Regions from separate parts of the Actinoplanes sp. L3-i22 genome, predicted to be linked through region 2. Evidence: riboswitches for the same ligand, from Rfam matches in the RefSeq annotation. Region 2 holds a riboswitch; the other holds the start of a gene.
The links. A riboswitch is a leader RNA that binds a small molecule or an ion and turns the genes downstream of it on or off. The one in region 2 is predicted to bind S-adenosylhomocysteine.
Positions count from the first base shown of each region.

Region 1: linked by a shared signal. The riboswitch ahead of L3i22_RS32445 (adenosine deaminase) and the one ahead of ahcY (adenosylhomocysteinase) in region 2 are both predicted to bind S-adenosylhomocysteine.

Region 1 is NZ_AP024745.1:7,198,447-7,213,736, forward strand. It holds gene L3i22_RS32415 (SGNH/GDSL hydrolase family protein) at 1-130, opposite strand, end outside; gene L3i22_RS32420 (phosphatidylglycerol lysyltransferase domain-containing protein) at 133-1,842, opposite strand; gene L3i22_RS32425 (hypothetical protein) at 1,930-2,787, shown strand; gene L3i22_RS32430 (esterase family protein) at 2,762-3,772, shown strand; gene L3i22_RS32435 (DUF2071 domain-containing protein) at 4,049-4,804, shown strand; gene L3i22_RS32440 (DUF2071 domain-containing protein) at 5,047-5,802, shown strand; S-adenosyl-L-homocysteine riboswitch at 5,933-6,008, shown strand; gene L3i22_RS32445 (adenosine deaminase) at 6,062-7,093, shown strand; gene L3i22_RS32450 (hypothetical protein) at 7,585-8,163, shown strand; gene L3i22_RS32455 (LysR family transcriptional regulator) at 8,214-9,113, opposite strand; gene L3i22_RS32460 (NAD-dependent epimerase/dehydratase family protein) at 9,231-10,112, shown strand; gene L3i22_RS32465 (heme-binding protein) at 10,097-10,549, opposite strand; gene L3i22_RS32470 (MFS transporter) at 10,579-11,775, opposite strand; gene L3i22_RS32475 (MarR family winged helix-turn-helix transcriptional regulator) at 11,862-12,299, shown strand; gene L3i22_RS32480 (PP2C family protein-serine/threonine phosphatase) at 13,252-14,472, opposite strand; gene L3i22_RS32485 (alpha/beta fold hydrolase) at 14,469-15,281, opposite strand.
Region 2 is NZ_AP024745.1:457,994-473,283, forward strand. It holds gene L3i22_RS02095 (ABC transporter substrate-binding protein) at 1-534, shown strand, start outside; gene L3i22_RS02100 (TetR family transcriptional regulator) at 575-1,189, shown strand; gene L3i22_RS02105 (ABC transporter ATP-binding protein) at 1,186-2,085, shown strand; gene L3i22_RS02110 (ABC transporter permease) at 2,082-3,656, shown strand; gene L3i22_RS02115 (Na+/H+ antiporter) at 3,702-5,360, opposite strand; gene L3i22_RS02120 (DUF4142 domain-containing protein) at 5,433-5,939, opposite strand; gene ahcY (adenosylhomocysteinase) at 6,018-7,478, opposite strand; S-adenosyl-L-homocysteine riboswitch at 7,497-7,576, opposite strand; gene L3i22_RS02130 (hypothetical protein) at 7,608-8,480, opposite strand; gene L3i22_RS02135 (LacI family DNA-binding transcriptional regulator) at 8,578-9,207, shown strand; gene L3i22_RS02140 (YciI family protein) at 9,258-9,584, shown strand; gene L3i22_RS02145 (RNA polymerase sigma factor) at 9,577-10,773, shown strand; gene L3i22_RS02150 (methyl-accepting chemotaxis protein) at 10,794-12,380, shown strand; gene L3i22_RS02155 (glycosyl hydrolase family 28-related protein) at 12,472-14,454, shown strand; gene L3i22_RS02160 (NAD-dependent epimerase/dehydratase family protein) at 14,562-15,290, shown strand, end outside.

The DNA.
Region 1 (15,290 bases), 5.3 Mb from region 2:
AACCGCAAGCGGTGCCGGCCGGCACCGAATCGCCCAGGGTGACCACCAGCGGCGCGGCCGGCAGCGCCGCCGCGTGGCAGCCGCCCAGGCACAACACCATCAGGAGCCGGACCAACCGGCGGAGCAACACCGTCACACGGTAACCGGTTCGACGACCGCGATCGGGGCGGCGGCCCGGCCGATCGGCAGGAACGCCTCCGCGGTCAGCGCCGCCACCGCGATCCGCGGCAGGTCCCGCGCGGTCGGGAAGCACAGGTAGCGCGGCTGCCAGGTGGGCAGGTACTTGGCGTTGGCCCGGTACAGCGACTCGATCTGCCACAGCCGGGACAGCGCCCGCAGCAGCCGGTGCCACAGCCGCAGCACCGGCCCGGCCCCGAGCTCCTCGGCGCGGGCGAACACCGAGCGCAGCACGGCGAAGTTCAGCGACACCCGGCGCACGCCGAGCGCCGGCCCGGCCTCGACCGCGGTGACCACCATCAGCTCGGTCAGCCCGTTGCCGGCGCTGCGGTCGCCGCGCATCAGGTCCAGCGACAGCCCGTCGTCGCCCCACGGCACGAACTGCAGCACCCCGCGCAGCCGCCCGTCCCCGTCGTGGGCGAGCACCAGCAGGCAGTCGCCGTCGCGCGGGTCGCCGAGCCGGGACAGCGCCATCGAGAAGCCGCGCTCGACGTTGCCGTCCCGGAACACCTCGGCCGCGCGCAGCACCGCGGCCAGTTCGTCCGGCACCAGGTCGCGTTGCCGCGCGACCCGGCACGTGTAACCGGCCCGGCGCATCCGGCCGACCGCCTGCCGCACCCCGCGCATCGGCCGCCCCTGCAGGGTGAACGCGCCCACGTCGAGGACCGCCTCGTCGCCCAGCTCGATCACGTCCAGCCCGTGCCGCCGGTACGCGGTCCCCCCGGCCCGCCCGCAGCCCAGCACCGCCGGCGTCCAGCCGTGCGCCGCGCAGTCGGCCAGCCACGCGCCGATCGCCTCCGGCCAGGCCGCCTCCACGCCGATCGGGTCCCCGGCGGCCAGGCTGACCCCGCGGACCACCCGGTACGCGACGGCTGCCGACCCGGACGGCGCCCAGAGCAGCGCCTTGTCCTCGCGCAGCGCGAAGTAGCCCAGCGAGTCGTTGCCGCCGTAGCGTGCCAGCAGGTCCCGCAGCCGCCGCTCGTCCTCGCCGGTCCGGGACGGCCGGCGCTCCGCGGTCTGCAGCAGCAGGACCGCGGCGGCGAGCACGGCCAGCAGCCCGAACGTGCCGGTGGTGAGGCTGACCGTGTCGGCGGCCCACGGGCGGGCGAACCGGACCGGCCCGGTGACGCCGATCAGCCCGAGCGCGGACTGCTGCGCCCAGAGCCGGACGCCGGGCGCGCCGACCAGGCGGTCGGCCCGGATCGCGATCTCGGCGAGCCCGAGCACGAACCCGGTGGCGGCGAACCCGGTGAACGCGGTCACCGCCCGCCAGCGGCTGCGCGGGCCGGGCACCGCCCGGAACCGGCCGCGGACCGCGACCAGCAGGAGCAGCAGCGCCCCGGAGACCGCCGCCGCGTCGAAGTCCAAACCCTTGAGCACGTGCAGCGCCACGCCCACGCCGGCCAGCGCGACCGCGAGCTGCCAGGCCCGGCGCTTGCCGCGGCGCAGGCCGTTGCCCAGGTAGACGAGCAGGACACCGGCGGCCGCGGTGCCGGCCCGGGCGGACAGTATTCCGGCGGCCGGCATGAACTCGACCAGCTCCGCCATCCGCCCCCGCTGCTCCGGGAAGACGGCGGTCACCACGTCGAACAGCCCGGCCAGCTGCACCAGGCGGGCGACGGCCGCCCGGGACAGCGGCGGCCGGGACTTCCAGGCTGCGGTCATGCCCCGCAAGCTAAACCGCGACAGGTGAGAAAACGATGAGAACGCCTCTCACGGGTCTCTCATCGTCGCCGCGCGATGCTGGGCCCCATGAGCCTCACCGGTGTTCCGCTGATCGTCGTGGCGGTGCTGGCCACCGGGATGGCCGCGGCCGGCACGGTCGCCCTCTGGTCGCGCGGCGGCCGGGCCCGGATCCCGCTGCGCGCCGCCACGCTGCTGCTGACCGAGGTGCTGCTGCTGCTCGGCGTGGGTCTGGTGGTGAACCGGTCGGAACGGTTCTACCCGACCTGGGCGGCGCTGTCGCAGTCGGTACGGACCAGCGGGACGACGTACGCGGTGGCGCCCGGCGGGCTCGACGGCTGGGTCCGGGCGAACGGCACCACCTTCAGCTGGCAGCCGCCCGGCTGGACCGGATGGCATCTGGCCGGGGTGCCGACCGTGGTCGTACCGGCCGGCTACCTGGCGCACCCGCGCTGGCGGTACTCGGCGGTGCTCGTCCTCGACGGGGACGCGACGCCGCCGGCGCCGGACACCGTCGCCGTCTACGCCCGGACCACCGCGGCGACCGGTGTGGACACGCTCGCCCGGGCGATCCCGGCGGTGCTCGGGCACGACCTGCGGGTGACCGGGCGGCGGTGGGCGCTGGTCGCCGCCGCGTCCGCGACCGTCCTGGGCCGCCGGGTCGTGGCCGCCGCGCCGGACCGGTTCCCGGCGATCGCGACCGTCCCCGGGACCGGGCGGTATCCCCCGGTGCCCCGGGTGCGGCTGCCGGCCGGGGTCAGCGCCCGGGTGATGGGCCCGCTTCCGGACGCGTTGACCTGGGCGTGCGCGCAGACGCCGCCGCCGCTGGCCGCCTCTACGCCGACCGTCGGCCGGCTGCCGGTCCAGCACCGCCACCCGCATCCCCACCCTGGAGACAGTCATGGACCTGGACAGCGTCGGCACTGAGTGGACCGCGGTCGCCGTCGCGGTGGTCGCGGTCGTGGGGTTCAGCCTGGTCTGGGGCACGGGGCGGGTGCTCGTCCGTACCGTAGCCGGGTTTGTCTGTGTCCTTTCCGCGGCCGCGGCGGGACTGACCTGGGTGAATCGGCAGGTCGACGCGTATCCGACCTGGTCGAGCCTGGTCGGGTCGTCGGCGGCCGCGGACACGCCGGTGACGGCCGGGCGGGTCGGGGCCGGGCAGATCGTGACGCTGACCGTGAATGGTCAGGCGAGCGGTCTAAATTTGCCGGTCTACGCCTACCTGCCGCCCGGCTACTCCGATACCGGGAGCACGCGGTATCCGGTCGTCGAGGCGCTGCACGGGTATCCCGGGTCGCCGTCGCACTGGATCAAGCGGCTCGATGTGGCGACCGTTCTCAACCATGAGATCCGGGCCGGGCGGATGGCGCCGACCGTGGTGCTGTTCCCCTATCAGACGCCGGATCCGCTGATCGACACCGAGTGCGCGAATCTGGTCGGTGGGGCGCAGGCGGAGACGTTCCTGACCCGGGACGTGCCGGCGGCCGCGCGGGCCCGGTTCCAGGTCCGCACCGACGCGGCCGGGTGGGGGCTGATCGGCTACTCGGCGGGCGGGTACTGCGCCACTGACCTGGCGCTTCGTCATCCGGACGAGTACACGGCGGCGGCCAGCCTGTCCGGTGACGCGACGCCCGGCATCAAGATCGGGGACGGCAGCGAGAACACCACCTACAACGATCTCTGGCGGCTCGCGCATCTGCCGGTGCCGGCGGTCTCGCTCTACCTGGCCAGCGCGCGGACCGATCGGACGCCGCTGCGGGACACCCGGGCCCTCGTGCGGGCGGCTCGCGCGCCGCTGTCGGTGACCACCTCCTACATCGACGGCGGCGGGCACAACGTGCAGACCTGGCAGGCCATGGAGGCGCCCGCTTTCGACTGGCTCTCCACCCAACTCGCCCGCCCGCTCCCCTAACTTCCAGATCAAATTCTTGCTTGGGTACGGCGTCAGCTCCGCCCTCCGCCGCCGCCAACGCCCGCCCCGCTGCCCCGCCCTCGCCCCGCCTCGCCCCGCCTCGCCCCGCCTCGCCCCGCCTCGCCCCGCCTCGCCCCACCAACGCGACCATTTGCCCCGCCCGTGCCGCCAACGCGACCGGCAGCCGCGCCTGTGGTCGCCGCCTTGAGCGATCGCTCAAATTGTTCTACGCTGCCTTTTGAGCGACTGCTCAACCGACTTCGGAAGGCGACGACGATGAGAACTCCTCGGCTGGTGAGCGCCATCGAGCGCCGCCTCCTGATCAACTACCGCACCGACCCGGAGATCACCGCCCGGCTGCTGCCGGCACCGCTGCGGCCGCAGGTCGTCAACGGCTGGGCCGTCTCCGGCATCTGCCTGGTCCGCCTGGCCGGCGCCCGCCCGTCCTTCGTGCCCGCTGCGGTCGCCGGGCTCGGCTTTCGTAGCGAGAACGCGGCCCACCGGATCGCCGTCGAGTGGGACACCCCGGACGGCATCGCCCTCGGCGTCTACATCCCCCGCCGCGACACCGCCTCGCGGCTCAACTCCTGGGTCGGCGGCCGGCTGTTCCCCGGCCGGCACCACCACAGCCGGTTCGACGTCCGGGAGAACCGGGACGAGCTGCGCATCAGCGTCGACGGCCCCGGCGTGGACGTGCACGTCCGCACGGCCACCGACCTGCCCGCAAGTCAGCTCTTCCGGAACGTGGACCACGCCTTGGAGTTCTTCCGCCGCGGCGCGGCCGGCTTCTCCACCACCCCGGACCCGACCCGGCTCGACGGCCTGGAGCTGGTCACCGAGGACTGGAACGGCACGCCCGCGGAACTGCTCTCGGTCCGCTCCACGTTCTTCGAGGACCCGGCCCGCTTCCCGCCGGGATCCGCGATTCCCGACTGCGCCCTGCTGATGCGCGACCTCGCCGCCACCTGGAACCCCCTGCCCCCGATGACCGTGCGCCCCACCACCGGCCAGCTCACCCGCACAAACCGATGACGGCCGATCAGCCAACTCCCCCGCTCACCAGGGCGACCCGATGATTTTTTTTTTCCTCGCCCCGCCTCGCCCCGCCTCGCCCCGCCTCGCCCCGCCTCGCCCCACCAACGCGACCATTTGCCCCGCCCGTGCCGCCAACGCGACCGGCAGCCGCGCCTGTGGTCGCCGCCTTGAGCGATCGCTCAAATTGTTCTACGCTGCCTTTTGAGCGACTGCTCAACCGACTTCGGAAGGCGACGACGATGAGAACTCCTCGGCTGGTGAGCGCCATCGAGCGCCGCCTCCTGATCAACTACCGCACCGACCCGGAGATCACCGCCCGGCTGCTGCCGGCACCGCTGCGGCCGCAGGTCGTCAACGGCTGGGCCGTCTCCGGCATCTGCCTGGTCCGCCTGGCCGGCGCCCGCCCGTCCTTCGTGCCCGCTGCGGTCGCCGGGCTCGGCTTTCGTAGCGAGAACGCGGCCCACCGGATCGCCGTCGAGTGGGACACCCCGGACGGCATCGCCCTCGGCGTCTACATCCCCCGCCGCGACACCGCCTCGCGGCTCAACTCCTGGGTCGGCGGCCGGCTGTTCCCCGGCCGGCACCACCACAGCCGGTTCGACGTCCGGGAGAACCGGGACGAGCTGCGCATCAGCGTCGACGGCCCCGGCGTGGACGTGCACGTCCGCACGGCCACCGACCTGCCCGCAAGTCAGCTCTTCCGGAACGTGGACCACGCCTTGGAGTTCTTCCGCCGCGGCGCGGCCGGCTTCTCCACCACCCCGGACCCGACCCGGCTCGACGGCCTGGAGCTGGTCACCGAGGACTGGAACGGCACGCCCGCGGAACTGCTCTCGGTCCGCTCCACGTTCTTCGAGGACCCGGCCCGCTTCCCGCCGGGATCCGCGATTCCCGACTGCGCCCTGCTGATGCGCGACCTCGCCGCCACCTGGAACCCCCTGCCCCCGATGACCGTGCGCCCCACCACCGGCCAGCTCACCCGCACAAACCGATGACGGCCGATCAGCCAACTCCCCCGCTCACCAGGGCGACCCGATGACGGCCGGCGCGCCCGCGGTCCTCCGGCGTGGCGGCTCGCCCGGCCGGGGCAGCCGCCGCTGAGGTCGCGGTGTTAGCGTGCGAAGGCGAGCCGAGAGGCGCTGCGACGGACCGATGTCCGCCACGCTCGGCTCGTTCCCGACCGCAAGGGCGCCTCCCGCCGGAGGCTGCCCACGCACGCACCCCGGCGGATGACCCGCATCCAGGGGGACGCACATGACGACGGACCTGACCGAGTTCATCGCCGGCCTGCCCAAGGTGGAGTTGCACGTCCACCACGTCGGCTCGGCGACACCGCAGACCGTGGCCCGGCTGGCCGAACGCCACGCCGGCACCACCTCGGTACCGGCCGACCCGGACAAACTGGCCGAGTACTTCACGTTCACCGACTTCGCCCACTTCGTCGAGGTCTACCTGTCGGTCGTGGACCTGATCCGCGACGTCGACGACGTGGCCACCCTGACCTACGACATCGGCGCCGGCCTGGCCGCCCAGTCGGTGCGCTACGCCGAGGTGACGCTCACCCCGTACTCGTCGGTCACCCGCGGCATCCCTGCCGAGGCCTACTGCGAGGCGGTCGAGGACGCCCGCCGCCGGGTGGCCCGCGACCACGGCACCGAGTTGCGCTGGTGCTTCGACATCCCGGGCGAGCCCACCATGACCGGCGCCGACATCACCCTGGACGTGGCCCTGCGCCACCGCCCGGACGGCCTGATCAGTTTCGGCCTCGGCGGCCCGGAGGCCGGCATTCCCCGCGCGCGCTACGCCACCCACTTCGCGGCCGCCCGAGCCGCCGGCCTGCACAGCGTCCCGCACGCCGGCGAGTCCACCGGCCCGCAGACCGTCTGGGACGCCCTGCACCACCTCGGCGCCGAACGCATCGGCCACGGCATCGCCGCCGCCCAGGACCCGGCCCTGATGGCCCACCTACGCGACCACGACATCCCGTTGGAGATCTGCCCGACCTCCAACATCTGCACCCGCTCCGCCCCGTCCCTGGCCGAGCACCCGCTGCCCACCCTGGTAGCCGCCGGAGTCCCCGTCACCATCAACTCCGACGACCCCCCGATGTTCTCCACCACCCTCAACCACGAGTACCAGGTAGCCGCCGACCTGCTGGAACTCGACAAACACGGCGTAGCCGACCTGGCCCGCCAGGCCGTCCGCTACTCGTTCCTCGACCCCTCCGGCAAGTCCGCGATCCTCGCGGAGATCGACGCCCACGTCGCCGACCACACACCCGCCTGACCCACGCCGCCTGACCCGGCGGGCGAAAATCCGGCCGCTCCCGCCGGGCCAGGCCGTTAGCCTGGCCGCGTGTGCCGGTACTCCTCGATCGTCTACAAGGTTCACTACGTGTGCGTGCCGTGCCGCCGCAGCAGCAAGCTGCCGTGGGACGGGGTGACACACCCGTGCCCGCGATGCCGCGTACCCATGGCGTACGCGGGCCACGACTTCGCCGCACCCCGGCGCCGGAACACCTCCGCCTGGATCGCCGTGGCCGCGGTCCTCACCGCGGGCCTGCGCTACGACGGTTTCGAGACGTGCGGCTGTGGCCGGGACCCGAAGTTCCGCCCCCGCACCAGCGCCAGGTCCGCGTGCGACGCCAGCTGGCCGCCCGCCACGGCGTCCCGATCGCAAACCTGCTGTCCACCCGCGATCCCCACGCCGCGATCGGATCGGCATCGCCCTATCGGCGGCAGATCCGGATGCCGTCCGGAAGGTGCGATGATTGACGCGTGGATGATCGCCGCACATACTCGGCCGTCGACGTTGTGCCTCTGACTTTTCGCGAAGCCGTGGCGCGCCGGCCGGCGATGTATTTCGGGAGCTGTCCGGCCGAGGATTGGCCCTTGGTGATTGCCGCCCTGATGAGCATCGACATTCTGGATTACGCGATCGCGCCCGAGCCTCGTGCGACGGTGACGCTGCACCGAGACGGTGACGTCTCGGTCGCGGTCACCGACGCTCGGCTGCGCCGGCCGGTGAGCGCCAAGCCGTGGCCGGTGGAAGACTTGATCCGCCGGCGAATGTGGTGGCTCCAGCTCGGCTCCGCCATGACGGTGGCCGTACTCCGCGACGGCACGCCGCCGGAGACGGCCGAAGTCGTCCACGACGAACTGGTCTGGAACGACCTCGACATCGCGGTGCGGTTGACTTTCGATGCCGAATTCCTCCGTGTCCCGCCTCAATCATGGTGGCGGGATGGCGTGGCGAGGCTTCGAGCCGTCCTTGACAGCGGAAGCGTCCGATTGCCGCCCGGCCGGCGGCTTCTGGTCACTGACGAGGCCGCCGGGACTACGGTGTCCATACCCTGAGACAGGGCCACGAAACAGCGCATGCGGCAACGGCCCGGCACCACCTCTGATCAGTAACGGTCCCGCCGCACGACGTGCGCGTCGACCAGGTCGAGGAAGGCCCGCACCGCCGGACTCGGCGCGCCGCCGCCGAGGCTGGCCGCGGCCAGGGTCCACGACGCGGCCGGCGGATCCAGTTCGACGGACGCGACCCGATGACCGTCCTCGGCCGCCAGCGGCGGCACCAGCGCCAGGCCGATGCCCGACTCGACGTACCCAGGAATGGTGGTGATGTCGCTGACCTCAACCGCAATGGTCCGGGTGACCCCCGCCCGCCGGAAATCGTTGTCGGTGCGGATCCGATTGCAGAAGCCGGGCGGAAGATCGATGAACGGCTCATCCGCCAGCTCGGCCGGACTCACCGCCCCCCGCTCGGCCAGCGGATGCCCGACCGGCACGAGCAGCCGCGGCTGGAACTCGGCGATCGGATCCAGACGCAGGTCAGGCACGCTCGCGACCTGCACACCGACGAACGTCACGTCGAGCTCGCGAGCCCGCAGCGCGGCCAGCAGCCCGTCGGTCCCCCCGGCCGCCATGCTCAAGCTCAGCCGCACGCCGGGATGGCGGGCCCGGAAGTCACTGACCAGCCCCGGCAGGTCAACCGCGGTCAGCCCGGACAGCGTGCCGACGCGCAGGCTCCCGGTCAGCCCTTCGTGCAGGCCGGCGACCGCCGCCCGGGCCTGATCAAGGGCGTCGAGCGCCCGGCGCGCCTCGGGCAGCAGCGCCTTACCGGCCTCGGTCAACGCAACCCGGCTGGTGCTGCGTTCGAACAGCGGCGCACCCAGCTGCCGCTCAAGCGCCCGGATGCTCGCCGAGACCGTCGACTGCACGGCATGGCTGCGCTGGGCGGCACGGGTGAAGTTGAGTTCCTCGGCGACGGCCACGAAGTACTGCAGTTGACGCTGTTCCACCCCGCCGATGGTAATCGCCCAGGACGATAAGCCAAATCGGAACTATTCGTTGGCGGCGAATACCCGGCCCCGGCAGTCTTGGCCCCGACATCCGATCGTGAGCGAGGAGCTCGTCCCATGAACGTCTTCCTGACCGGCGCCACCGGCCACATCGGCTCGGCGGTCCTGCCCGCCCTGATCTCCGCGGGCCACTCGGTCACGGCGCTGGTGCGCTCCGCGGAGAAGGCGGCGACCGTCCGCGCCGCCGGCGCCGGGGCAGTCATCGGCGACATTCAAAACCATGATTTGGTACGCCGTCTGGCCGCCGATGCCGAAGCCGTGCTCGCCACCGCCTCGCCGGGCGACGCGACCAGCAGCACGGTCGAGACCGCGTTCGCCGAGGCCGTCCTCGACGGCCTGCGGCCGGGCGCCACGTTCCTGCGCACCGGTGGCGTCTGGGTGCACGGCGCCGGGCCGGACCTCACCGAGGACACCCCGCGCAACGCCCCGCCCCTGGTCGCGTGGCGCGAGGAGCTGGACTCGCGGGTCCTGACCGCGGCCGGGATCCGGTCGATCCTGATCGAGCCGGGCCTGGTCTACGGCAACGGCGCCGGCATCCCCACCCTGGTCTTCGCGGGCGAGCGGACCGGCGACCCGGCCGCGCTGCGCCTGGTCGGCCCGGGCACCCAGCACTGGACCAGCGTGCACGTCGACGACCTGGCCGAGCTGTACGTGGCGGCGCTCGACCAGGCCGAGAGCGGTTCGGTGTACCTCGGCGTCAGCGGCGACAACCCGACGGTCCGCGAGCTGGGCGAGGCCGCCTCCCGCCGGCTGGGTCTCGACGGCCGGGTGGTGCCCGAGGACGCCACCGCGCTGGTCGAGCGGCTCGGCGGCTTCGGCGCGGCCCTGCTGCTCGACCAGCAGGCCACCGGCGAGAAGGCCCGTCGCGAGCTGGCCTGGAAGCCGTCCCGCCGGTCGCTGATCGAGGAGTTCGCCGCCGGCGCCTACGACCCCGCCTGACCTTCGAGGGCGGAGTGGGCGATGGCGGCCAGGCCCGCTGACGCGATTCGTTCGTCGTCGCTCCAGTGGCCGCCGCTGACCCCGATCCCGCCGACCGTCTGCCGACCGGCGGTGATCGGAAGCCCGCCGCCGAACGTGACGATCCGCTGGATCTGGGCGGGCACGCCGAGCGCCAGCGGCGCGTCGCGCTCCAGCATCTCGTGCCAGGCCGCGGTGGACAGCCCGAATCCGGCCGCGGTGTACGCCTTGTCGGTCGCCACCTGCACGGTGATGACCGGCGCGCCGTCCATCCGGGCGAACGCGGTCAGGTGCCCACCGGCGTCGACCACGGCGATCGACGACGGGATGCCGCTGCGCTCGGCCGCGGCCAGGGCGGCGTCGAGCATGGCGCGGGCGGCATGCTCGGTCAGGGCGGGAACGGTACGGAAGGGGTTCATGACATCTCCAGGATCTGAGCGGACGAGGGTCAGGCGCGGGCGGTCACCGGCGTGCCGGGACTTACCGGTCGACGCGTGCCGGGGCGTGGCTCCACCGGGATGACGGCGGCGGCCAGCAGCGGAAAGATCAGGATGGTGGCGAACGCCGGCCCGTACCCGATCGCGCCGATCAGCGCGCCGATCGCCGGCGGGGTGGCCGTGCCGACCGCATTCTGGGCCGTGTTCTGGATGCCGAGCGCCCGGCCCGACCAGTCCCGTCCCGCGTACTCGGCGACCGCGGTGAACGCCAGACCGTTCGGACTGACCGTGAGGACCGCGGCGGCCAGCAGCACGGCGACCGAGAATCCGGTCGGCGCGGTGGCGGCCAGCAGGGCGACGACGGCGACGATCGCCAGCGCCACGGTCCGCATCGGACGCAGCCGGGAACCCGCCCGGTCGGACCACCAGCCCGCGGCCAGCCGGGCGACCGCGCCGCCGATCTGCCCCGCGGCGAGCACGCGTCCGGCCGCGGTGGCCGTGAAGTGGTGCTGGTCGACCAGGAAGACCAGCGCGAACGTGGCGACGGTGAACTGCGGCACGATCAGCAGCGCGCTGGCGGCGTGCACCCGCCACAGCACCGGTGTGCGGTAGGGCGAGCCGGTTCGTGCGGCGTCCCCGGTCGTCACCCGGGCCGGGTCGCGGACCAGCACGGCGACCAGCCCGGCCGAGGCCAGGCTCAGCACGGCGAGCAGCAGGATCGCGGGCGCCACCCCGGACCCGGAGAGCGCGGGCAGCGCCACGGCGGCGACCGCGACCCCCGCGGGCTGAGCGGTCTGCCGCAGGCCCATGGCCAGCCCGCGCTCCTCGGCCCGGAACCACCCCATGATCAGCCGGCCGCTGGAGGCGTGCACGGCGGCGCCCGCGGCGCCGGCCAGCAGGAAGCACAGCCCGAGCCGGACCGGGTCGTGCATCCGGGTGGCGACCAGCAGGATCGCGCCGGACCCGGCCAGCCCGGCGGAGAGCACGAGACGCTCGCCCCACCGGTCGGCCGCGGCGCCCCAGGCGATCAGCGTGGTGAGCAGCCCGGCGGTGGGCGCGGCGGCGATCAGTCCGGCGGTGGCCAGGGACAGGCCGTCGGCGCGCAGGGCGGGGATCAGATAGGCGAGGCCGAACTGGAAGGCGCAGCCGCTGGTCATGGCGATCATGCCGATCGCCAGGACGAGCCAGCGCCGCGGTGAGGGTTGCACGAGACTCTCCCGATGCCGATGGTTATCAGATGTCGAATAGCCAACAGCATGCTGATAGCAATGCGCAACCTGTTAAGGTGGGTGACGTGCACTACTCCGAGCGCCTGCTGGGCTACGTCAAACGCGCCGAGCAGACGACTCAGGCCGCCAAGGAACGGGTGCTGCGCGAGTTCGCGATGACCCCGGCCCAGCAGAGCGCGCTCGCCGTCCTGTCCGACAACGACGGCATCACGGCCGCCGAGCTGGCCCGCCGGTGCGCGGTCACGCCGCAGACGATGAACAGCACGCTCGGCCGCCTGGAGCAGCGAGGCCTGATCGAGCGCCGCCCGCACCCCGTGCACGGCACCCTCATCGAGATCCGCCTGACCCCCGCCGGCACCGACCTGTTCACCCGCGCCGACGCCCGAGTCGCCCACCTCGACGAACGACTCGCCCAGGCCCTGCACCCCCACGAGCTGGCCACCCTCAAGTCCCTGCTCGACAAGGTCACCGAAACAGCCCGCTCCGAACCAGAAACCCCCTGACCAAAACCCATTTCCGGGTACGGGCGCGGAACGAACGTACGGGAAAGCCTTTGGTCGTTTGATTTGCGAGATGGCACGCACGACACAGGGACTCAGCTTGTCGCCGACCCGCATCGCCTACCGGGAGCTGCCGGACTCCGTCCAGGAGCACGTCGGCGCGATCATCGGGCCCGTCATCGCCGCCGACTCGGCGGCTGAAGGGCTCAACAGCTCCGTCGCCGCCAGGCTGCACACTCCCGGCGGCCGCTACTTCGTCAAGGCCCTGCCGGTCGCGCATCGCTGGGCCTGGACCCAGCAACGCGAAGCAGAGGTCGCGCCGCACGTCGCCACCGTCGGAGCGGCCCTGATCGCGCGGATCGTCGAGGCCGGCTGGGACGTCCTCGTCTTCGAGGCCCTCGAAGGGCACCGCGCCGACTACACGCCGGGCTCGCCGGATCTCGGACACGTCGCCCGGCTCCTCGCCCGCATCGGCGAGCTGCGCTGCCCGGACACGACCCTGCGACTGGCCGAGCAGCGGCTCGCCGCCTACACCAGCAAGGATCTGCTGCACCACTTCGCCGGCGAGAGCCTGCTGCACACCGACCTGAACCCGGCCAACGTCCTCGTCACCGGCGAAGAGGCCCGCATCGTCGACTGGGGCTGGGCCACCCGCGGCGCTGCCTGGCTCGACGCCGCCTACTGGGTGAGCTGGCTGATCACCGCCGGCCACCGCCCCGCCCAAGCCGAACAGCAGGCCGGGCGGATCCCGTCCTGGCGGGCCGCGCCGGCCGCGGGGATCACGGCGTTCGCCGAGGCCAACGCGAACGTGTGGGCGGAGATCGGGACGGGAAGCACCGATCCCTGGACCCTCGGCATCATGGCAGCGGCCGAGACGTGGCGGCGGCATCGGCACGATGGACCCGCGGCCGGGCCACCAGCTGGGACCGGCGCGAGGCAGCCGGTCAGCTCGGGATCAGGCGGCGCCGAAGGACAGGGCCATCAGGGCAACGTCGTCGTCGATGTGGCCGAGGGTGGTGAGGAGGCCGGTCAGCGCGTCGACCGCAGCCGGAGCCGTGGTGGGCGCGAGCCCGGCCAGGAAGGCCTGTAACGCCTCCTCGCCGTACCGCTCCGGGCTCGGCCCGGCATGCGCTTCGAGCAGCCCGTCGCTGTAGAGGATCAGCGTGTCGCCGGGTGCCAGGTCGAGGGTCCGCGTCACGATGCGCGGCGTCCGCAGGCTGCCGATCAGGGTCCCACCGGTGGTCGGCTGGGCTTCGACCGTGCCGTCGGCGCGCAGCAGCATCGGGGCGGGATGCCCGCCCCCGGCGATGGTGATCGAGCAGCCGCCCGCGGTGGGGACCAGCGTCCCGAAGACGACCGTGCAGTGCCGGTGCGAGTCGCTGTCATAGCCCTGGCGCAGAACGGTGTTGAGGTGCGCCAGCACCGCGGCCGGCGCCGGCTCGTACGCCGCCGCGGTACGCAGGGTGTACCGGGCCGCCGCCGTGGTGGCCGCCGCCGCGAGCCCTTTGCCGCACACGTCGCCGAGGAAGAACCCCCATCGCCCGCCGTCGAGCGGGAACAGGTCGTAGAAGTCGCCGCCGATCCGATCCGCGGACGCCATGTGGTAGTACGCGGCGGCCCGCATCCCCGGCGGCGCGAGCAGCATGTCCGGCAGGAGACTGTGCTGCAGCCCGGCGATCAGCCCGCGCAGGCGTTCCCGCTCGGCGTCGGCCTCGCGCCGGGCGTGCAGCAGTTCCTGCTCGTACGCGCGACGTTCGCGCGCGTCGAAGACGGTGGTGCGGATCAGCATCGGCTGGCCGTCGATGCCGGTCTTGATCGCGGACGTGACGAGCACCGGCAGCCGGGAGCCGTCCGCGCGCCGGAGTTCGAGGGCGATCCCGTTGACCTCACCCCGCATCTGCAGCAGCGGCGCGAAGTGGGTCTCGTGGTAGAGCCGCCCGCCGACGGTGAGCAGGTCGCTGAAGCGCTTTTGCCCGACGAGTTCTTCGCGGGTGTACCCCAGCCAGCCCAGCAACGTCGTATTGATCTTGGCGATCGTGCCGTCCAGCAGCGTCGACAGGTTGCCGCACGGCGCGGTGTCGTACAGGTCGTCGATGTTGTCCTCCAGCATCGCCGGAAACGCCGACGCCTGCACCGGGATGCGGCGCGACCCGGTGCGCGGTGCGGGCTCGGTCACCGGCGCCCGGTCACGGAAGCCACGAAGGCGGCGATGGCCTGGGCGGTGGCCTGCGGCGCGCTCAGCTGCGGGCAGTGTCCGGTGGCGTCCAGGGTGACCAGCCGGCTGCCCGGGATCCGGGCGTGGACGTACGCGCCGACCTCGGGCGGCGCGATCGCGTCGTTCGCCGACTCCAGCACCAGCGTCGGCACGGTCACCCGGGACAGGTCGGCGCGCTGGTCGGACAGGAAGGTGACCCGGGCGAACGACCTGGCGACGGCCGGGTCGGTGCGGCAGAAGCTGTCGGTCAGCTCCTGGCCCAGCTCCGGCCGGTCCGGGTTCCCCATGATCACCGGGGCCATGGTGGCCGACCAGCCCAGGTAGTTGCTGTCCAGCGAGTCCAGCAGCTCGTCGATGTCCGCGCGGCTGAACCCGCCGCGGTAGTCGTCCTGGTCGATGTAACACGGCGACGGCGTCAGCAGGACCAGCCCGGCGAACCGGTCCGGCTCCGCGGCGGCGGCCAGCACCCCGATCATCGAGCTGACCGAGTGGCCGACGAAGATCACGTCACGCAGGTCGAGGTCCCGGCAGATCTCCAGGACGTCGCGGGCGTAGCCGTCGAGGGTCGAGTACCGCTCCGGGTCCCAGGCCGCCGGGTCGGAGCGGCCCGCGCCGACGTAGTCGAAGAGCAGCAGCCGGGACTGCTCGCCCAGGCGGGCGGTGACCTGCCGCCACATGTTCTGGTCGCATCCGAACCCGTGGGCGAGCATCACCACCGGACCGTCGGCCCGGCCCGCGAAGGTGATGTTGCTCCGTGCCCGAACGTCCATGCCGGTAAG
Region 2 (15,290 bases):
TCGTCGATGACCGACACCGCCGAACGGGAGAAGAAGGTCGACTTCGTCAACTACTTCAACACCGGGTCGTCGATCCTGGTGCAGCGCGGCAACCCGGAGCGGATCACCGGCCTGGCCGGCCTGTGCGGGCACCGGGTCGCGGTCGAGGCCGGCACCATCCAGGAGGAGATGCTCGGCCGGGACCAGGCGAAGTGCGGCGCCGACCCGATGATCCTGGACGTCGGCCGGACCGGCGCGGACGCGCTGCTGCGGCTGCGGACCGGGCGGACGGTGGCGCTGCTGCTCGACTACCCGCCGGCGGTGGCGCTGGTCTCCGACTCGCTGACCGACGCGTACTACGAGCTCGCCTCGGATCAGCAGTACGAGCCCGGCCTCTACGGGATCGCGGTGGCGAAGGACAACACCGCGCTGCGGGACGCGCTGCAGGCGGCGCTGGCCCGGCTGATCAGCACCGGGACCTACGGCGAGCTGCTCCAGCGCTGGAAGCTCACGACCGGCGGGGTGACCGAGGCGACGGTCAACGCCGGAGATTGACGGGTATTGCGGCTACACGCTTGTGTAGTAGCCTACACATGTGAGTAGTGACAGCGACCTGACCGCGCGCGCCCGGATCCGCGACGCCGCCATCGGGCTCTTCACCGAGAAGGGCATCGCCGGCGCGACGATCCGGGACATCGCCCAGGCCGCCGGGGTCTCCTCCGGGCTGCTGCGGCACCACTTCGGCTCCAAGGAGGGGCTGCGCGACGCCTGCGACGAGTGGGCCATGGGCCGCGTCGCCGAGCTGCAGATCCGGTTCGCCGAGACCCAGCTGGTCGGCGCCCTCCCGCCGGACACCATGATCCTGCAGCGCTACCTGGTGCGATCGCTGATGGACGGCTCGCCCACCGCGACGAAGATGTTCGTCGAGTCCGTCGACCGCGGCGACTACTGGCTGCAGAAATCCGGCATCGACAGCGCCGACCCGCGGGCGTTCGTCGCCGTGGTCGCCGCCATGAAGATGGGCATGTTCCTCATGCACGAGCAGCTCTCCACCGTGCTCGGCGAGGACGTCGGCGTCATGCCCGGCTGGCTGCGCATGGTCCGTGCCGCCGTGGAGATCTTCCGGCAGCCGCTGCTCACCCCGGAACAAGCCGACCAGGCCATGAAGGCGCTGGATCGGCTGGCATCCCAAGAAGGGGAGCACCCATGACAGAGGCGATCGAGGTCGAAGGACTGATCAAGCGGTTCGGGAAGGTCACCGCCCTGGACGGGCTCGACCTGGCCGTCCGGGCCGGGGAGGTGCACGGATTCCTCGGGCCCAACGGCGCCGGCAAGACCACCACGATCCGCGTCCTGCTCGGCCTGATGCGACACGACGGCGGCACCGCACGCCTGCTCGGCGGCGATCCGTGGGCGGACGCGACAAACCTGCACAAGCGCTTGGCGTACGTGCCGGGCGACGTCACGTTCTGGCCCAACCTCACCGGCGGTGAGGTGATCGACCTGCTCGGCCGGCTGCGGGGCGGGCTGGACCGGACGCGCCGCGACGACCTGATCGAACGGTTCGAGCTGGACCCACGGAAGAAGGGCCGGACGTACTCGAAGGGAAATCGGCAGAAGGTGGCGCTGATCGCCGCCCTGGCCTCCGACGTCGAGCTGCTGATCCTGGACGAGCCGACCTCCGGGCTGGACCCGCTGATGGAGGAGGTCTTCCGCGAGGTGATCCTGCAGGAGAAGCGCCGCGGCGACCGGACCGTGCTGCTGTCCAGCCACATCCTGGCCGAGGTCGAGGCGCTCTGCGACCGGCTGACCATCATCCGCGCCGGCCGCGCGGTCGAGACCGGCACGCTCGACGACCTGCGGCACCTGACCCGGACGACGATCCGCGCCGAGCTGACCGGCCCGGTCAACGGCCTGGCCGGCCTCGCCGGGGTGCACGACCTGACCACCACGGACGGGCGGGTGGCCTTCGACGTCGACGCCGAGGGGCTCGAACCGGCGCTGAAGTCCCTGGTCGCGGCCGGGGTGCGCAGCCTGGTCAGCCAGCCGCCGTCGCTGGAGGAGCTGTTCCTGCGGCACTACGCACGGGACGAGGCCGGCAAATGACCGGCACCGGCCAGCTCGTCCGGCTGATCCTGCGCCGGGACCGGGTGATCCTGCCGCTCTGGGTGTTCCTGCTGGGCCTGCTGCCGCAGGTCTACATCGCCGGCTTCGAGAAGCTGTTCGTCACCGACGCCGAGCGGATCGACTACGCCCGGATCAGCGGCGCCAACGCCGGATTCGCCGGGCTCTACGGCCCGCTGTCCGGGGACAGCCTGGGCGAGCTGGTGGTCTGGCGGGCCGGGTTCGTCCCGGTGATGATCGGGCTGGCCGCGCTGCTCACGGTGATCCGGCACACCCGGGCCGAGGAGGAGGCCGGGCGCAGCGACCTGATCCGGGCCACCGTCGTCGGGCGGTGGGCGCAACCGGCCGCCGCCCTGCTCGTCACCATGACCGGCGGCCTGGTGATGGGCCTGATCGTGGCCGGCTCGATGATCGGCGCGGGCGAGCCGGTCGAGGGCTCGCTGGCGTTCGGCACGCTGTTCACGCTCAGCGCCTGGCTCTTCGCCGGGGTGGCCGCGATCGCCGCCCAACTGACCAGCAGCGCCCGGGGCGCCCGGATGATCGCCGTGCTGGTGCTCGGGGTGTCCTACGTGCTGCGGATGGGCGGGGACATCTCCGCGGTCGGGGACGGGCGGCTGGAGTGGCTGTCCTGGCTGTCGCCGCTCGGCTGGGTGCAGAAGATCGTGCCGTACGGCGATGACAACTGGTGGCCGGCGCTCCTCGCCCTGCTGGTCACGCTGGTCACCGTGCCCGTGGCGTTCGCCCTGCTCAGCCGGCGTGACCTGGGCGCCGGTCTGCTCGCCTCGCGGCTGGGCCCGGCACACGCCGGCACCGGCCTGTCCTCGCCGCTCGGCCTGGCCTGGCGGCTGCACCGGGGGCTGCTGCTCGGCTGGACCGCCGGGTTCGCCGCGCTCGGCGTGGTCTTCGGCGGGGTCGGCACCAGCGTGGTGCAGCTCGCCGCGAGCAGCAGCGGGGTGACCGACGCGTTCAACAAGATCGGCGGCTCCGGGCCGGTCACCGACGCGTACTTCGCCACCACGGCCGGGACGTGTGCGCTGATCGTCGCGATCTACGCGATCCAGGCCGGGCTGCGGATGCGGGACGAAGAGCAGAGCGGGCACGCCGAGCTGATCCTGGGCACCGCGGTGAGCCGCTTCGCCTGGGCCGGCGGTCATCTGCTGTTCGCCCTGATCGGGCCGGCCCTGGCGATGGCGGCCGAGGGGGCGATGGCCGGGGTGACCTTCGGTGCGGACTTCGGCGGGGTGCTCTCCGCGTCGCTGGTGCAGCTGCCGGCCGTCTGGGTGCTCGGCTCGGTGGCGGTGCTGCTGATCGGGGTGCTGCCCCGCTACGCGGCGGCGGCCTGGGGCACGGTGGCGGTGAGCCTGCTGATCCTGATCGTCGGGCCGCTGCTGGAGTTCCCGCAGTGGGCGATGGACGTCTCGCCGTTCACGCACGTGCCGCAGCTGCCGGCGGCGAGCTTCTCCGCCGTACCGGAAATTGTTTTGATCCTGATTGCCGCCGCGATTGCCGGCGTCGGGCTGGCGGCCCTGCGCCGCCGCGACATCCCCGCGTGAACGACGTCCGGCCGACGGCGATGCCGTCGGCCGGACGGTTGCAGGTCAATGTGACTTGCCGCGTTTCGGCAACACGAGTTCCTCGTGGTCCAGTTCGCGGTTGAGCACCCGCAGGTTCTCGTCGTCCAGGCGGCCGGCGTCCCGCCAGCGCAGCAGCTCCTCGCGCTCGGCGTCGATCACCGCCTGCCGGACCATCAGCGCCGCCTCGTACTGCGGGGACGGCGGCACCTCGGTCGAGTCGACCTGTTCCAGCAGGTCGAGCCGGTGCCGGTAGCGGTCGAGGCGGACCTGGAGCTGCTTGCGCATGGTCTCCATGGCCTCGTCCTCGACGTGGTCGTGGTGCTCGCTCTGGATGTCGCCGATCCGGTTCAGCGCGGCCCGCACCGCGGCCGAGCGGGCCTCGTTGCGCAACCGGGCCTTGTCGGTCTGGTTGGCCCGCAGCCCGAGCCACTTGACCAGCGGCGCGAACGTCAGGCCCTGGCCGATCAGGGTCACCAGCACCACCGCGAACGCGCAGAACGCCAGCAGGCCGCGGTTCGGGAAGTTGGAGTCCAGGCTGTAGACCGCGGCGAGCGTGATCACGCCGCGGGTGCCGGCCCAGCTCATCACGACCGATTCCCGGACGCCGAGCGACTTCTCCTTGCGCCGGCCCTTCGGCAGCTCCTCGACCTCGGCCTCGTCCTCGTCGTCCCCGCCGAGGCGGGTGTGCAGGGAACGGGGCAGCAGCTGGGTGAGCCCCAGCCAGAGCGGGCGGAGCAGCAGGACCACGCCGAGCGTGATGCTCACCGCGATCACGATCGTGCTGGTCTGGTACTCCTTCAGCTCCTCGAGCACGTTCTTCATCTGCACGCCGATCAGCAGGAAGACGGTGCCCTCCAGCAGGAAGTCGATCAGTCGCCAGACGGCCGCGGTCTGCAGGCGGCTGGCGCCGGTCGCGTACCGCGGGGTGTCGTGCCCGATGATCAGGCCGGCCACCACGACGGCCAGCACCCCGGAGAGGTGGAAGTGCTCGGCCAGCAGGTACGCGGCCATCGGGGTGACCAGGGAGATCGCGTTGGCGCTCAGCGGGTCGGCGCGCAGCCCCCGGAGGAGCCGGACGAAATACGCGACGGCGATGCCGACGACGACACCGCCGGCCGCCATGATCACGAACTTTCCGGCGGTGTTGGCGAACGTGAACTCCTGCTTGCCGATCGCGACCTGCTGGGCGACCAGCAGGATGGTCAGCGCGGTCGCGTCGTTGAGCAGGCCCTCACCCTGGATCAGGGTGATCAGCCGCGGCGGCAGGCCGGCCTTGCGGCCGACGGCCAGCGCGGCGACCGGATCGGGCGGCGCCACCGCGGCGCCCATGGCGATCCCGGCGGCCAGCGTCACACCGGTCACCGCGAGCGAGAGCCCGAGGCCGACCAGGAACGCGGTGGCGATCACCAGGGCCACCGACAGGCTGATCACGGTACGCAGGTTGCGCCGGATGTCGAGCAGTGACGAGTCCAGCGCCGCGTTGTAGAGCAGCGGCGGAAGGATGAACGTGAGAATCAGATCGGGTTCGATCTCGAAGTTGTCGCCGGGCAGGAACGCGTAGACGATGCCGACGACGGTCAGCAGGACGGCGGCGGGCAGGCCGGTCTTCCCGGTGATCCAGTGGACCAGCACGATGATCGCGATGGCCCCCAGACCGAAAAGAAGGGTCTCCTCGTGGCTCATCCGCCTATTCTTCGCTACTCCCGATCACATCGTTGTGGCAGGTCGATGACGTGATCGGGAGATCACGTCGACTTATTGGCCGAAATGTCCCAGCACCGCCCGGTGTTTCCGGATCACCGTCAGGGTCCGCTGGGCGATCCGGCGCGCGGCGACCTCGTCGCCGTCGTTCAGCTCGGTGCGAACCACCCGGGCGGCCTGGTCGTGCAGCATCGCCTGGCTGGAGACGAAGAACTGGTCGAAGTCGGCGTCCGGCGCCGAGCGGTAGACCATGATGCTCTGCTGGACGGTGCTGTTCGGCTCCTGGTCCAGCTCGATGTCGAGCGAGCGGGCGGCGGCGCGGACGGCCAGGTCGAGCCGGACGCTGTCGGCGGCGAACCGGGCGCCGAGGCGGCGGATCGCCGGGTCGGTGGCCCTGCGGACGGTGATCCGGCCGAGCGCGATCTGGGCGAGGTTGCCCTGGTGGGCGGTGCGCAGGAAGGCGGCGTCCGGGTCGAGGCGGCGGGCGGCCGGGGCCGTGGTGGCGGGTGCGAGCAGGGCTGCGGTCACGGTTACGGCCGCGAGAAGATATCGGCTGAACATATGAAACTCCCCCTATGTCGGAATCAGCAGATTAACCGCTTGAAAACCGACATAGGGGGAGTATTTACGTGTTATGCCTCAGTAGCGGTAGTGCTCCGGCTTGAACGGGCCCTCGACGTCGACGCCCAGGTACTCCGCCTGCTTCTTGGTGAGCTTGGTCAGCTTCACGCCCAGCGCGTCCAGGTGCAGGCGCGCGACCTTCTCGTCCAGGTGCTTCGGCAGGACGAAGACCTGCTTCTCGTACTCACCCGGCTTGGTCCACAGCTCGATCTGGGCCATCACCTGGTTGGTGAACGAGGCCGACATCACGAAGCTCGGGTGGCCGGTGGCGTTGCCCAGGTTCATCAGGCGACCCTCGGAGAGCACGATCACCGAGTGACCGTCCGGGAAGCGCCACTCGTGCACCTGCGGCTTGATCTCGATCTTCTCGATGCCGGCGACCTTGTTCAGGCCGGCCATGTCGATCTCGTCGTCGAAGTGGCCGACGTTGCCGACGATCGCGTTGTGCTTCATCGCCGACAGGTGCTCGACGGTGATGATGTCGGTGCCGCCGGTCGTGGTGACGAAGATGTCGACGTCGCCGACCACGTCCTCGATCCGGGCGACCTGCAGGCCGTCCATCGCCGCCTGCAGCGCGCAGATCGGGTCGACCTCGGTGACCACGACCCGGGCGCCCTGGCCGCGCAGCGTCTCCGCCGCGCCCTTGCCGACGTCACCGTAACCGCAGACCAGGGCCAGCTTGCCGCCCAGCATCACGTCGGTGGCCCGGTTCAGGCCGTCGACCAGGGAGTGGCGGATGCCGTACTTGTTGTCGAACTTGCTCTTGGTGACCGCGTCGTTGACGTTGATCGCCGGGAAGAGCAGCGTGCCCTCCTTGGCCAGCTTGTAGAGCCGGGCCACACCGGTGGTGGTCTCCTCGGTCACGCCGCGGATCTCGGCAGCGATCCTGGTGAACCGCTGCGGGTCCGACGCCAGGCTGGCGCGCAGGGTGTCCAGGATGATCGAGTACTCGTGGTTGTCGTCCTCGGTGGTTGCCGGCACCGCGCCGGCCGCCTCGAACTCGACACCCTTGTGCACTAGCAGGGTGGCGTCACCGCCGTCGTCCAGGATCATGTTCGGACCCTGGCCGTTGCCGAAGTCGAACAGCTGGGTGGTGGCCCACCAGTACTCCTCCAGCGACTCGCCCTTCCAGGCGAAGACCGGGACGCCGGCCGGGGCGTCGACGGTGCCGTTGCGGCCGACGACGGTCGCGGCGGCCGCCTCGTCCTGCGTGGAGAAGATGTTGCAGGACACCCAGCGCACCTGGGCACCGAGCGCGATCAGCGTCTCGATCAGGACCGCGGTCTGCACGGTCATGTGCAGCGAGCCGGCGATCCGGGCGCCGGTCAGCGGCTTCGAGTCGCCGAACTCCTCGCGCAGCGACATCAGGCCCGGCATCTCGTGCTCGGCCAGCCGGAGCTGGTGGCGACCCGCCTCGGCGAGGTTGATGTCGGCGACCGCGAAGTCGAGACCGTTGACGGATCGAAGTTTGTCGCTCATGAAAAGAGGGCTCCTCCCTCTCAGGAGGCGCCCTTACGTCTATGGAACCGCACCGAGCGTGGCGGGCGTCATTGCCCGTTGCAGCGCCTCTCGGTTCGGCGTCACCACTTTATCGTGTCCCAAGCTTGATCACATGCGCCTGAGAGTTCCGTCAGTATCCGAGATGACGTAGGTCCCGTCGCCCAGCGGTTCCAGGTCGTCCTTGTCGACCGTGACGATCCCCAGGTCACCGAGCACCTCGCCGGTCCGGGTGTCGACCCGGAAGTGCCGCCACGTGTGTTCCGGCTCCCCGACGACGATCACCACGATCACCGTCTCGTCGTCCAGGTAGCCGCCGCTCCAGTTGACGTAGGCCCGGTCGCCCAGCCCGAAGCCGGCCGCCGGGATCCGGTGCACGACCTCGCCGGTGGCCAGGTCGTGCAGGGCCATGTCGGCGCGCCGCTCGTGGTCGACGGTGAGGAACTGCCGCCGGTCCGGGGAGGCGTCGATCACCACCCGGTCGTGGATCAGGTAGTCGTGCAGCTCACCGTCCGGCCCGGCGCGCAGGACCACGCCGCCGTCCTGGCCCTCGCCGATCGAGACGAGCACCTGGCCGTCCGGCAGCGGGATCAGCCCGGCGCCCTGCCCGGCCGACTCCACCGGGATCCGGGTGCGCACCGCGCCGGTCGCCGCGTCCAGCGCGATCAGCTCGTCGAGGTCGGCCCGGTCGGCCATCGCGTTCGCCACGTACACCCAGACCAGGGTCTCGTCGGCGGAGAAGGCCGAGTTGTTCATGCCGATGCCGTCGTTCTCGCCCACCGGGCCGAGCTCGAAGCGCCACTGCTCGCGGCCCCCGGCGTCGGTCCGGAGCACCGCGTCGTCGGTCGAGTAGACCACCGAATCCCTGGTCGAGGGCACCACCCAGTCCCAGACGTCCGGCGGCAGGGGAAAGGTCCGGAGTGGCTCGACGGCCTCGTCGAACACCTGGATGCCGGTAGGGGTCCGGCGCGAGATCACGGGCATCCCGGGAGCCTAGCGGCGGCGTGACCGGTCACGGGAAGGGATGAGAAAACATCAAAGACCTTCCATGCAACCTCAAAAACCCATCATTCTGTACGGCGTGAAGCACCCCCACCGCATCCAGGAGATCGCCACGCGAGCCGGCCTGAGCCCGGCCACCGTCGACCGGGTGCTGCACGAACGCGGAGGCGTCCGGGAGAGCACCACCCACCGGGTCCACCGCGCGATCGCCGACCTGGACCACGACCACGCCCCGGCGGACGACCCGCCGCCACGCGACTTCGAGGCCGGCGCGACCGCGGCGTACCTGGTCGAGCAGTGGCTGCACGACCGGGCCGGGGACGTGCTGGTGGTCGGCGGCCCGGAGACGGCGGAGCGGATCGCCGGGTTCCGCTCGGTGCTGGGCCCCGCTCGGCGGCTGCGGACCGTGACCGATCCGGATCAGGTGCGCGCGATGCTGGCCGGCACCCACACGGTCCGGGCGGTCTACGCGCCCCGGGCCGGCGGCAGCGCCGAGGTGGTGGCCGCGTTCGAGGCCGAGGACCGCAACTACGACGTGTTCGTGGCGCACGGCCTGGACCGGGACAACCTGGCCCTGCTGCACGCGCACCGGATCAACGCGGTGCTGCACCAGGATCGCCGCTCTGACCTGCGAACTTCCTGCCGGGCACACGGCGCGCCGTCGATCGCCACAAAAATAATCACGCCGTTCAACGCCCCGGTGTCCTGAAGCGGTGAGGTCGTTCGTCATGGGGGAAAGACCGCGATGAGGGAGAACCGATGAAGTACATGATGTTCGTCTGCACCGACACCGCTCCGGAGACCGAGCTGGAGGCGCCCGACATCTTCAAGTGGGTGGCCGAGAACGACGAGAACGGGCGGCGGGTTGCCGGCAACCAGCTGGTCGGGCCGGAGGCGGCCACCACGGTCCGGGTCCGGGGCGGCGAGCTGCTGCTCTCCGACGGCCCGTTCGCCGAGACCAAAGAGGTGATCGTGGGCTTCGACATCCTGGAGTGCGCCGACCTGGACGAGGCGATCGAGGTGGCCCGCGCCCACCCGATGGCCTGGCACGGGCGGCTGGAGCTGCGGCCGTACCACGGTGAATGAACCGGTTTTCCAGGAGGCCTACGGCCGGATCGTCGCCACGCTGATCCGGCTCACCGGTGACTGGTCCCTCGCCGAGGACTGCGCGATGGACGCGGTCGAGGCGGCGCTGAAGCGGTGGCCGCACGACGGCACACCGGCGAATCCGGGCGGCTGGCTGATGACGGTCGCCCGGAATCGGGCGATCGACCAGCTCCGCCGGGCCGCCACGGCCGATCGGAAGCTCCGGGACCTGGCGCTGCTGCAGGACCCGGAGCCGGCTCCGCAGGGCGACGACCGGCTGCGGCTGATCTTCACGTGCTGCCACCCGGCGCTGGGCATGGAGGCCCGGGTGGCGCTCACCCTCCGTACCGTCGCCGGGGTTTCCACCGCGGAGATCGCGCGCCTCTTCCTGGTCGGGGAGGCGGCCATGACGCGGCGGCTGACCCGGGCGAAGAGCAAGATCGCGCAGGCCGGGATCCCGTACCGGGTGCCGTCCGGCGCGGCGCTCGCCGAGCGTCTGCCGGGCGTGCTCGCGGTGCTGTACCTGCTGTTCACCCGAGGGTACGACGCCGACGACAAGCTGGCGCTGGAGGCGATCCGGCTGACCCGGCTGCTGGCCCGGCTGATGCCCGGGGAGCCCGAGGTCACCGCGCTGCTGGCGCTCTGCCTGCTGCAGCACTCGCGGCGGGCGACCCGGCAGGACCAGGCCGGCGACCTGGTGACGCTGGACCGCCAGGACCGCGCCCGGTGGGATCACGCCGCGATCGCCGAGGCGGTCGGGCTGCTCGGCGGCAGTCCGGTGACCGGGCCGTACGCGATCCAGGCGCACATCGCGGCCTGTCACGCGACCGCCCCGGACTTCGCCGCGACCGACTGGGCCACCGTGGCGGGCTGGTACGACCAGCTCGCCCGGGTGCACCCGTCCCCGGTCGTCGAGGTGAACCGGGCGGTCGCGCACGGCTACGCCCACGGGCCGGCGGCGGGGCTCGCCCTGCTGGCCGGGGTGCGCGACGGGCTCGCCGGGTACGCGCCGGCGCTGGCCGCCGAGGCCGACCTCACCGAACGGGCCGGTGACCCGGCGGCCGCGGCCGAGCTGTTCCGGCGGGCCGCCGAGGTGGCCGGCTCCGAGGCGGAGCGGCGTGCGTTGCTGAAACGCACCGGAGCCACCGGTCAAGACACTCTCCGCGGTGCCGAAGAGGGCGGTACCTAAGACTGAGGAGAGCGACTCACATGGCCGGAAATCGTGGGCTGGGGCAGTGGTGCCGGGACCGAAAGGTCTCCACCAAAGTGCTCGCGGTGGCCGGTGTGGCGATCGCCGGGACGGTGGTGACCGGGGCGCTGAGCGTGACCGGCATCAACGACCTGGAGAGCACCCGGAACGCCGAGATCGGGCGGATGGTCCCGTACGTCACGAACCTGAACTCCGTCGCGCTGGAGCTCAAGGGCGCGGCCAACGACGAGCGGGGCTTCCTGCTCAAGGGCGACGCCAAGTTCAGCACCGAGGCGCTCGCCCACCAGGCGAAGGTCAACTCCGCGCTGGACTCCGCCCGCACGCTCGGCACGGGCGACGACCTGCCGGTGCTCGCCGACATCCAGACGGCCAGCGACACCTGGTTCGAGGCGCTGAAGACGGAGTTCAGCCTCTACGCGTCCGAGCCGGCCAAGGCGACCACGCTCGCCCTGGGCAGCAACCGGGACCTGCGCAAGGTCTACGAGGCCCTGCTCACCGCCGAGATCGACGACGCCAACAAGGACATGCTGGCCGGCGAGGGCTTCGACGCCACCGCGAACCGCACCCGGATCGCGGTGATCGCCGCGCTCGGCCTCGCGCTGCTGCTGGGCGTCTCCGGCGCGCTGTTCGTGGCCCGGCTGATCATCGTGCCGTTGCGCAAGGTGAGCGGGGTGCTGGACCGGGTGGCCGAGGGCGACCTCTCCGGTGACCCGGACGTGCACCAGCGCGACGAGCTCGGGCACATGGCCGACTCGCTGCGCGCCGCGACCAGCTCGCTGCGGAAGACGGTCACCGACCTGACCGCGCACTCGGAGTCGCTGGCTCTGCAGGCCGGTGGGCTCGCCGACACCAGCCGGCAGTCCGCGGCCAGCGCCGAGCACGGCGCGCAGCAGGCCGCGACGGTGGCCGAGTCGGCGGCGACCATGTCGTTCAACATCCAGACCGTGGCGGCCGGCTCCGAGGAGATGGGCGCGTCGATCCGGGAGATCAGCCAGAGCGCCACCCAGGCCGTGCAGGTGGCGAACCGCGCGGTCGACGTCACCGCCGCCACCAGCGCGGTGATGGCCAAGCTGGGCGAGTCGTCCAGTGAGATCTCCGAGGTGGTCAAGACGATCACGGCGATCGCCGAGCAGACGAACCTGCTGGCGCTGAACGCCACCATCGAGGCGGCCCGGGCCGGCGAGATGGGCAAGGGCTTCGCGGTGGTCGCCAGCGAGGTCAAGGAGCTGTCCCAGGAGACCGCGCGGGCCACCGACGACATCGGCCGCCGGGTCGCCGCGATCCAGTCGGACACCGCGGGCGCGGTCGCCGCGATCGAGGAGATCAGCGAGATCATCGGGCGGATCAACGAGTTCCAGACCACCATCGCCTCGGCGGTGGAGGAGCAGACCGTGACCACCAACGAGATGAGCCGCAACGTCAGCGAGGCGGCCGAGGCCGGCGCCCGGGTGGCCGGGACGATCACCGGGGTGGCCGAGTCGGTGCAGCTGACCACGGTCGGCGTGGCCGAGGCCGACCGGGCCGCCAGCCAGCTGGCCGGGATGTCCACCGACCTGCGCGGGATCGTGGAGCGATTCACGTTGTAGGAAAGCAAAGTTTTGCAAAAACACGGCAAATGCTCGGCAAAACGAGACTGGCCCTTGTGGAGCAGATCACAGAACTTCTATGGTCGGCGACATGTTCGCTCCGCCCCGCTGGGCCGCTCTCCTGGCCACGCCGCTGGTCACCCTCGGTGTGGCGATCGGCCCGGCCGCCGCTGCCGCAGCACATCCGTCCTCAGTAGCCATCAAACCCGCGGCCACCCGGGCCGCTCTCGATCCGGCTCTGGTCGCCGGACGCGGCGCCACCGTCGCGTTCGCCGAGCAGGAGGCTGAGCACGCCGTCACCACCGGCGCCGTGCTCAGCCCCGACCGGACCGCATACTCGCTCGCCGCCGAAGCCTCCGGCCGCTCCGCCGTGTCCCTGGACCCGGGGGAGTACGTCGAGTTCACCCTGCCCAAGTCGGCCAACGCGATCACCGTGCGGTACTCGATCCCGGACGCCCCGAACGGCGGCGGGATCACCGCGCCGCTGTCCGTGGGCACCCCGGGCGGCACACGCACGATGACCCTGACCTCGCAGTACTCCTGGCTCTACAACCAGTACCCGTTCAGCAACGACCCGCAGGCCGGGCTGCTGCACCCGGACTGGTGGATCACCGAGTGCGCCTGCGTGCCGGCCGCCACCACTCCGGTCCCGGAGGTGAGCAAGCCGTTCCGGCCGATGCACTTCTACGACGAGCAGCGGCTGGCACTGGGCCGCACCTACCGGGCCGGGGAGAAGATCCGGCTCACCGCGCGCCAGGTCACCACCACGATCGACCTGCTCGACTCGGAGCTGGTCGGCGCGCCGAAGGTCGACCTCGGCGCGGTGAACGTGCTGCTCTTCGGGGCCGACCCGACCGGCCGGAAGGACGCCGCGCCGGCCATCGAGAAGGCCATCGCGTTCGCCAGGAAGATCCACCGCGCGGTCTACCTGCCGCCCGGCACGTTCCAGGTGAACCGGCACATCGTCGTCGACGACGTGACGATCAAGGGCGCCGGCAACTGGTACACCACGGTCCGGGGGCACGAGGTGGCGCTGTCCACGCCGGCGCCGGACGGATCGGTCCACACCGGTGTCGGTTTCTACGGCAAGGACGGCGGCAGCCGGAACGTGCACCTGGCCGACTTCGCCATCGAGGGTGACGTGCGCGAGCGCATCGACACCGACCAGGTGAACGCGATCGGCGGCGCGATGAGCGACTCGACGATCACCGGGCTGCACATCCAGCACACCAAGGTCGGCCTCTGGTACGACGGTCCGATGTCGAACGTCCAGGTCAGCGGCAACATCATCGTCGACCAGATCGCCGACGGGCTGAACTTCCACACCGGGGTCACCGGCTCGCTGGTGCGGGACAACTTCATCCGCAACACCGGTGACGACGGCCTGGCCATGTGGTCGGAGAAGACCGCGGACAGCGGCAACACGTTCGACCGCAACACGGTCCAGACGCCGACGCTGGCGAACGGGATCGCGATCTACGGCGGCACGGACAACACGGTCTCGCGGAACCTGGTCGCCGACCCGATCCGGGAGGGCAGCGGCATCCACGTCGGCTCGCGCTTCGGGGCCGAGCCGTTCGCCGGGCACCTCATGATCACCGACAACACCACGGTCCGGGCCGGGACCTTCGAGCTGAACTGGAAGATCGGTCTCGGCGCGATCTGGTTCTACGCGCTCGACAAGAGCATCGACGCGGACATCCGGGTGACCGGGGACCATTTCCTGGACAACACGTACAACGCGGTCATGCTGGTCTCGGACTGGCCGGTGAAGGACCTGTACTCGATCAACGGGGTGCACTTCCAGGACATCCGGGTCGACGGGGCCGGCACCAGCGTGGTCAGCGCCCGGGCGTCCGGCGGCGCCACGTTCGAGAACGTCGACGCCCGCAACGTCGGGGCGGTCGGGGTCAACAACTGCGGCTCGTTCAACTTCACGCCCAGCGGGTCTGAGTTCACCCTCAGTGATCTCGGTGACAATGGTGGCGGCTGGCTCGGCCCGTTCGTCCCGAACGTGATCACCTGCGACGACCGTCCCGCGGTCGTCGCCCCACCGGCGCCTTCTGCCTGGTGACCTACATCAGCTGAAGAACGGCGGCCGTACCCGACGAGTTCGGGTACGGCCGCTGCGCTTGGTAGCCTTGTCGGCGCATTCGCCTCGGCTGAAGGTTGGGAACTACGTTGAGTCAAACCCTGCTGGTCACCGGCGGCGCCGGATTCGTCGGTACCGCCCTGATCCGGTCCCTGCTGACCGAGTTCCCCGACGCCACGGTCGTCTCGCTGGACAACTACTTCACCGGTTCGGCGGAGAACCACGTGCACGATCCCCGGGTGACCTACCTCGAGGGCTCGACCACCGGGATCGCCAAGACCTGGGCGGACAGCGGCCTCCCGGCCCCCGCGCTGGTCTTCCACCTGGGGGAGTACTCGCGGATCGTGCAGTCCTTCGAGGACCACGACCTGACCTGGGACTTCAACCTGCTCGGCACCAAGGAGGTGGTGAAGTTCACCGCCGCCGCGGGCGCCCGGCTGATCTACGCCGGCTCCAGCTCGAAGTTCGGCAACGACGGCGACGACGAGAACCTCAACCCGTACGCCTGGACCAAGGCGAAGAACATCGAGTACATCAAGAACTACTCGAACTGGTTCGGCCTGGACTACGCGATCGCGTACTTCTACAACGTCTACGGCGCCGGCCAGATCGCCAGCGGCAAGTACGCCACCGTGATCGGCATCTTCGAGCGGCAGTACCTGGCCGGCGAGCCACTGACCGTGGTCTCCCCGGGCACCCAGACCCGCGACTTCACCCACATCGACGACATCGTCCGCGGCCTGATCCTGGTCGCCCGCGGTGGCGCCGGCGACGGCTACCTGCTCGGCACCGGCCGGGAGTGGCCACTGGCCGAGGTC